Regions from separate parts of the Chryseobacterium sp. WG14 genome, predicted to be linked through region 2. Evidence: riboswitches for the same ligand, from Rfam matches in the RefSeq annotation. Region 2 holds a riboswitch; the other holds the start of a gene.
The links. Region 2 has a riboswitch for thiamine pyrophosphate ahead of thiS (sulfur carrier protein ThiS). Riboswitches for the same ligand answer to the same signal wherever they lie in the genome.
Positions count from the first base shown of each region.

Region 1 (3,422 bases), on a different contig from region 2:
ATTTTTATTGTGATTGCCTGTGGTGCTATTTCGGGGTTTCATGCCGTAATTGCTACAGGAACAACTCCCAAGATGCTTAATAAAGAAAGGGAAATTCTCTTTGTAGGCTATGGTGCCATGCTTGTAGAAGGCTTTGTGGCCTTAATGGCTCTCATTGCTGCATGTACATTAATGCCGGGAGATTATTTTGCCATCAACACTCCAAAAGAATCATATAATGCTTTTCTTGCAGCACATCCTGCCTTACATGGAATAGATATTGATTATTATTCTCAAAAGATTGGTATTGATCTTCATGGCAGAACTGGCGGGGCCGTATCACTTGCCGTAGGAATGGCTCACATATTCAATAAGATCCCTTATATGGACCAATTAACCGCATACTGGTATAATTTTGCCATTATGTTTGAAGCCGTATTTATCCTGACAGCCATTGATGCCGGAACAAGAGTAGGGCGTTTCTTTTTACAGGAAATGCTGGGTTCTGTGATTCCAAAATTCAATGATAAAAACTGGGTTCCCGGAATTATCATCAGCAGTCTTCTTTTCACTTTTGCATGGGGATATCTGGTATACACAGGAAATGTAAGCAGTATCTGGCCACTATTCGGAATCAGCAATCAATTACTTGCCGCCTGCGGATTGATTGTCTGCACCACTATGCTGATCAGGATGAACAGAGGGAGATATGCTTTATGCTCGGCTATTCCCGGTGTTTTTATGGCAGGAATTACTTTCTGGGCCGGCTATATTCAGGTTGCTACCATTTATATTCCAAAAGAACAGTATTTATTGGCTGCTTTAGCGGTAACAGCTATGGTACTGATGCTTATTGTTTTTATCGGAGCTTTTATAAAATGGTATGAGCTCTTAAAAATCAATACAACGAAAACGGATTTTTATGGAGAACAGGTAAAGGAACTTGTGGAAAGATAAAATTACGGGGAAGGTTTTTTGCCCGGTGTGATAATTTTTATACATTTGTTTTGCTTTAGGGGTATTCTGAAAAAGAATTGAGAGAGTCCCTTTGAACCTGATACGGCTTACACCGACGTAGGGAAAAGCAAAATTACTTGATCTACTCATGTGGTTTTTGTTTTGGATTTTTTCCTAAAGCTATTTTTATTTTAATGATAACAATGGAAAAAATACTTTGGCAGCAAGTTCAGCTTGTAAAACAAAAATCTCCCCTGGTTCACAACATCACCAATTATGTAGTCATGAACAATACAGCCAATACCCTTTTGGCTGTTGGAGCCTCTCCCATTATGGCACATGCCCGGTCTGAAATCAAAGAAATGATTGGTATTGCCCATTCGGTGGTGATCAATATAGGCACTTTAGATGAATACTGGTCGGATTCTATGCTTCTGGCCGCTGAAACAGCGCATTCAGCAGATAAACCCTGGGTTTTGGACCCTGTAGGTGCGGGAGCAACCTCTTTCCGTGATCAGGTTTTACAACAACTCTTACAATTTCAGCCTACTGTTATCAGAGGAAATGCTTCAGAGATTATTGCTCTGGCCCAAGCTAATACCACTATTACTAAAGGGGCAGACAGTACTGCACAAAGTAATGAAGCGGTTCATGCTGCCCAAATACTGATGCAGCGCTGCCATTCAATAGTCTGTGTTTCCGGTGAGACGGATATTATTATAGGTCCGCAACAAAGTTTTTTTATTAAAAACGGGCATCCACTTATGACTAAAGTAACAGGTCTTGGGTGTTCTGCTACAGCATTAACAGGTGCGTTTATAGGCAGTGTGGAAGATAAAACACTGGGTGTTGCCACAGCAATGGCATTAATAGGCATTGCTGGAGAACTGGCTGCTCAGCAAAGTAAAGGCCCCGGAAGTCTTCAGGTTAACCTGATTGATAAACTGTACAATATGACAGAAGAAGAATTCATCCAAAACCTAAAGATAGAACAAAAATGAGCCTGCATCCTTTTCCCTATCAGCTGTATCTGGTGATTTCTGAAGCCGATTGCATTGGAAAAAACTTTCTGGAAGTTGCCGAACAAGCCATTCTGGGCGGAGTGGACATTATCCAGCTCAGAGAAAAAAACGACAGTACCGCCCTGTTTCTTCAAAAAGCCGGAAAGCTTATCGAAATTACAGAGAAGTATGGTATTCCCCTTATTATTAATGATCATTTAGAAGTTGCTGAAAAAGTAAATTCAGCAGGTATTCATGTTGGGAACAACGATACTACCCCTACCTTTTTAAGACAACAGCCTTCTATCCAAAATAAAATCATTGGATATTCTATTGAACACCTGGCTCAGCTTGAAAATAAACAGACGTTGGTTTCTGATTATCTTGGTATAAGCCCTGTATTTAAAACAAATACCAAAACAGATACCGTTACAGAATGGGGTCTTGAAGGTGTTGCAAAAATCCGGCAGCTTACAGAAAAACCTCTGGTTGCCATAGGCAGTATACATCTTGGAAATGCAAAGGAAGTTCTCAACGCGGGAGCAGACTGCCTTGCAGTAGTTTCCGCAATATGTGGTGCTGCAGATCCTCAAAAGGCAGCATATGAATTAAAAAATGAAATTTTAAAATGAAAAAATACAAATACCCATCCGTATTGACCATTGCAGGTTTTGACGGAAGTGGTGGCGCAGGTATTCAGGCAGATATCAAAACAGCTTCTGCTTTAGGATGCTTTTCCACCTCAGTATTAACGGCCCTGCCTGTACAAAACACGCAGGGAGTAAGGACTATATATCCTGTTCCTGTGGAAGCAGTAGCCGATCAGATCAAAGCAATTCTGGATGATATTTTTCCCGATGCCATTAAAATAGGAATGGTTCATACCCCACAGTTGGTTGAGACTATTGTTTCTACATTATCACAGTATAAAAGAATCCCCATTGTATTTGACCCGGTGATGGTTGCTACCAGCGGCCACAGGCTTATTGAGGAGAAAACCATCACAGCGATCACAGAAAAACTATTTCCTATTGCTGACCTCATTACCCCCAATATGGATGAAGCAGCAATTTTAGCCGGCATGAAAGTCGAAACGCTGGAAGATTTATACGCTGCAGGTGAAAAAATAAAACAATTAGGCTGTAAGAGCATACTTCTCAAAGGTGGCCATCAGGAAACCTCATCCATTACTTCCTTACTTTATGATGAACATTGGCAATACCACAGTTTTGAAACGCTGAAGCTCAATACCAATAATACCCATGGTTCCGGCTGTACGCTTTCATCTGCCATAGCTGCTTATCTGGCTCAGGGAAAAAGCTTATATGATTCTGTTTCTTTAGGCCAGAAGTATGTTTATGAGGCTATAAAAAATGGCATAGATGTACAGACAGGACATGGAAACGGTCCTCTTAATCACTTTTTTAATCCTCAAAAACTCATCAAAAATGAAATGGTCTGAACAAACCTGGCAGACAATAGCAG
Region 1 covers NZ_JALCZD010000005.1:268,594-272,015, reverse strand. The annotation lists gene MP478_RS11255 (carbon starvation protein A) at 1-936, shown strand, start outside; TPP riboswitch at 984-1,077, shown strand; gene thiM (hydroxyethylthiazole kinase) at 1,140-1,937, shown strand; gene thiE (thiamine phosphate synthase) at 1,934-2,569, shown strand; gene thiD (bifunctional hydroxymethylpyrimidine kinase/phosphomethylpyrimidine kinase) at 2,566-3,399, shown strand; gene tenA (thiaminase II) at 3,386-3,422, shown strand, end outside.
Region 1: it holds a riboswitch for thiamine pyrophosphate, as region 2 does, so the genes downstream of both, thiM (hydroxyethylthiazole kinase) here and thiS (sulfur carrier protein ThiS) in region 2, are expected to answer to the same signal.

Region 2 (3,422 bases):
GCCGCATTGGTATGCCTCGCTATAGGCTGGTTTAATCTTTTCTCCCCGGAAATCAATCATCTGCTGTCCCGAAAGGTTTTTTATGTCCTGATAGGAGCGAGTTTCTTTATTCAGGCACCCTTGCTTACGAATAAGAACTTTGTCTATGCTATGTATGCTGCAGCAGGGATTTGCGTCATCGGAGCCTTTATACCTGAAGATTCGACCCTTTCAGTACTTAAAACCATTGGTCTTTTGGGAGGAATTATTCTTTCACTGTCCAATAGAAGAAGATAGACTGAAGCATTATGAAGGAGCAGATTGTATATGAAGATAACCATCTTCTGGTGGTTAATAAAAAAGTCGGTCAACTGGTACAAGGAGACAAAACCGGCGATGAATCATTATTAGAATCTATAAAGAATTTTATAAAAATAAGAGATGCTAAGCCGGGGAATGTTTTTCTCGGCTTGGTTCATCGTATAGACCGTCCTACTTCAGGATTGGTAATCTATGCTAAAACGTCCAAAGCACTTTCCCGCCTTACTCAAATGGTGAAAAACCGTGAGGTTAAAAAGACATATTGGGCTGTGGTAGGAAAAGAAATGATTCCACAGAGTCAAAGGTTGGTTCATTACCTAAAGAAGAACGAAAAAAACAATAAAGCCATTGTTTTTCCAAAGGCAACAGAAGGAGCGAAAGAAGCTATTTTAACCTATCATGTTATTAAAACACTTGATAATTATATACTTCTTGAAATTGATCTGGAAACAGGCAGGCATCATCAGATTCGTGCCCAATTATCTAAAACGGGAATTCCCATCAAAGGAGACCTTAAATACGGGGCTCCCCGTTCCAATCCTGACGGAGGAATTAATCTTCATGCAAGGAAACTGGAGTTCATTCATCCGGTAACCAAAGAAAAGATTGAAATTACAGCACCCGTTCCGCAAAATGATGCAATCTGGAGAGCTTGTGAGGAGTAAAAAACAAAGCTAAAGTTTATTAGAAAATAAAACAGGGCCATCTCAATTTTGAGGTGGTTTTTTTGTGTAAGGAAAATTCAATTTTGCCCATTCTGAAAAAATACCTACCTTCGTCCCAGACTTTAGGGGTGTCTGTTGACCAACAGACTGAGACTTTACCCTTTGAACCTGATCTGGATTATACCAGCGTAGGGAAAAGCAGATGACTTTTGCTGTACATTCTATTGTACAATAATGGCCATTCCTAAAGTATATTAAAATTATTAGGAATGGAACTTATAATCAACCACACCCGAAAAACATTTGATATACTTCCCGACAATCTGGAAGCATTACTGGCTATGGAACTACCCGGAAAGAAAAAAGGGATTGCTGTAGCTGTAAACAACCGTATTATTCCACTGTCCGCCTGGGCAGAGACATTTCTCAAAGATCAAGATTCAGTTTTAATTATTACTGCCACTCAGGGCGGTTAATTTTCATATTTAATACCAATATTTATGGCTCATTCAATTACGTGTTCGCCATTTCCGAACTCAAAGAAAATCTATGTTGAAGGAACAATACATCCTATCAGTGTAGCAATGCGTGAAATAGCACTTAGTCCTACCAGGCTTACCAAAGGAGGCTTTGAAGACAATGCTCCTGTAACGGTTTATGATACTTCCGGTCCCTATACGGATGTCAATGCAGAAATTGATATTCAAAGAGGGCTTCCGAGAATAAGGGAACAATGGATTTTAGACAGAGAAGATGTAGATATCCTGAATGGAATCTCATCCGAATATGGAAAAGCCCGTTTAGCAGATTCACGGCTTGATGAGCTGCGTTTTTCTTATGATCATAAACCTAAAGTTGCCCGGGAAGGTAAAGAAATTACCCAGTTGTACTACGCAAAACAGGGAATCATCACCGCTGAAATGGAATATGTAGCCATTCGGGAGAACCAGCGTATTGAGCAGCTGGAAACGGTTTCAAAAGAGATGGCTTTCCAGCATCCTGGAAACAGTTTTGGCGCGAATACTCCGAAAACTAAAATCACTCCGGAGTTTGTAAGAGATGAAATTGCTGCGGGAAGAGCTATTATTCCCAATAATATCAATCATCCGGAAAGTGAACCGATGATTATTGGAAGAAATTTTTTAGTAAAAATTAATGCCAATATCGGGAACAGCGCTGTTTCTTCAAGTATCGATGAAGAGGTGGAAAAAGCAGTATGGGCCTGCCGATGGGGAGCTGATACCATTATGGACCTCTCCACAGGAAAGAACATTCATGAAACGAGAGAATGGATTATCAGAAACAGCCCGGTGCCTATCGGTACGGTTCCTATTTATCAGGCATTGGAAAAAGTAAAAGGAGTTCCTGAAGATCTTACATGGGAAGTTTTTAAAGATACTCTGATTGAGCAGGCAGAGCAAGGGGTTTCTTACTTTACCATTCATGCCGGAGTTTTGTTGCGATATATTCATCTGACAGTCAATAGAGTAACGGGAATTGTGTCCAGGGGAGGTTCTATCATGGCTAAATGGTGTCTTTTTCATCATAAAGAAAACTTTTTATATACCCATTTTGAAGAGATCTGTGAGATTATGAAGAAATATGATGTGGCTTTTTCTCTTGGGGATGGCCTTCGTCCCGGATCTATTGCTGATGCTAACGATGCCGCACAATTTGCCGAACTGGAAACTTTAGGTGAGCTCACCAAGATTGCATGGAAACATAATGTACAGGTAATGATTGAAGGTCCCGGTCACGTTCCAATGCATATGATTAAAGAGAATATGGATAAACAGCTGGAAGAATGCCATGAAGCTCCATTTTATACATTAGGCCCTTTGACAACGGATATTGCACCGGGTTATGATCATATTACTTCTGGAATTGGAGCAGCAATGATAGGATGGTTCGGATGTGCCATGCTTTGTTATGTAACTCCAAAAGAACACTTAGGTCTTCCGAATAAAAAAGACGTTAAAGATGGGGTTATTACTTATAAACTGGCTGCCCATGCTGCAGATTTGGCAAAAGGACATCCCGGATCTCAATACAGGGATAATGCATTAAGTAAAGCAAGGTTTGAATTCAGATGGGAAGATCAGTTTAATCTTTCACTGGATCCGGATACGGCAAGAGCTTATCATGATGAGACTCTTCCGGCAGAAGGAGCGAAAATTGCCCATTTCTGTTCTATGTGCGGACCAAAATTCTGCTCCATGAAGATCACTCAGGAAATCAGGGAATCTGCAGAACAGGGAATGCTGGACAAGTCTCAGGAATTTATCGAAAAAGGGAAGGAAATTTATATATGATCCTTGTTATTACTTCTGAACAGAACTTTCCCAATGAAGCTGAGATTATTAATCAGATGTTTCAGGAAGGTCTGGATTTACTTCATATCAGAAAACCCGGGATCAGCAAAAGTGAATTGACTGCTTTTATCAGCAATATTGACCA
Region 2 covers NZ_JALCZD010000008.1:104,484-107,905, forward strand. The annotation lists gene MP478_RS14515 (hypothetical protein) at 1-276, shown strand, start outside; gene MP478_RS14520 (RluA family pseudouridine synthase) at 285-965, shown strand; TPP riboswitch at 1,080-1,177, shown strand; gene thiS (sulfur carrier protein ThiS) at 1,235-1,441, shown strand; gene thiC (phosphomethylpyrimidine synthase ThiC) at 1,466-3,277, shown strand; gene MP478_RS14535 (thiamine phosphate synthase) at 3,274-3,422, shown strand, end outside.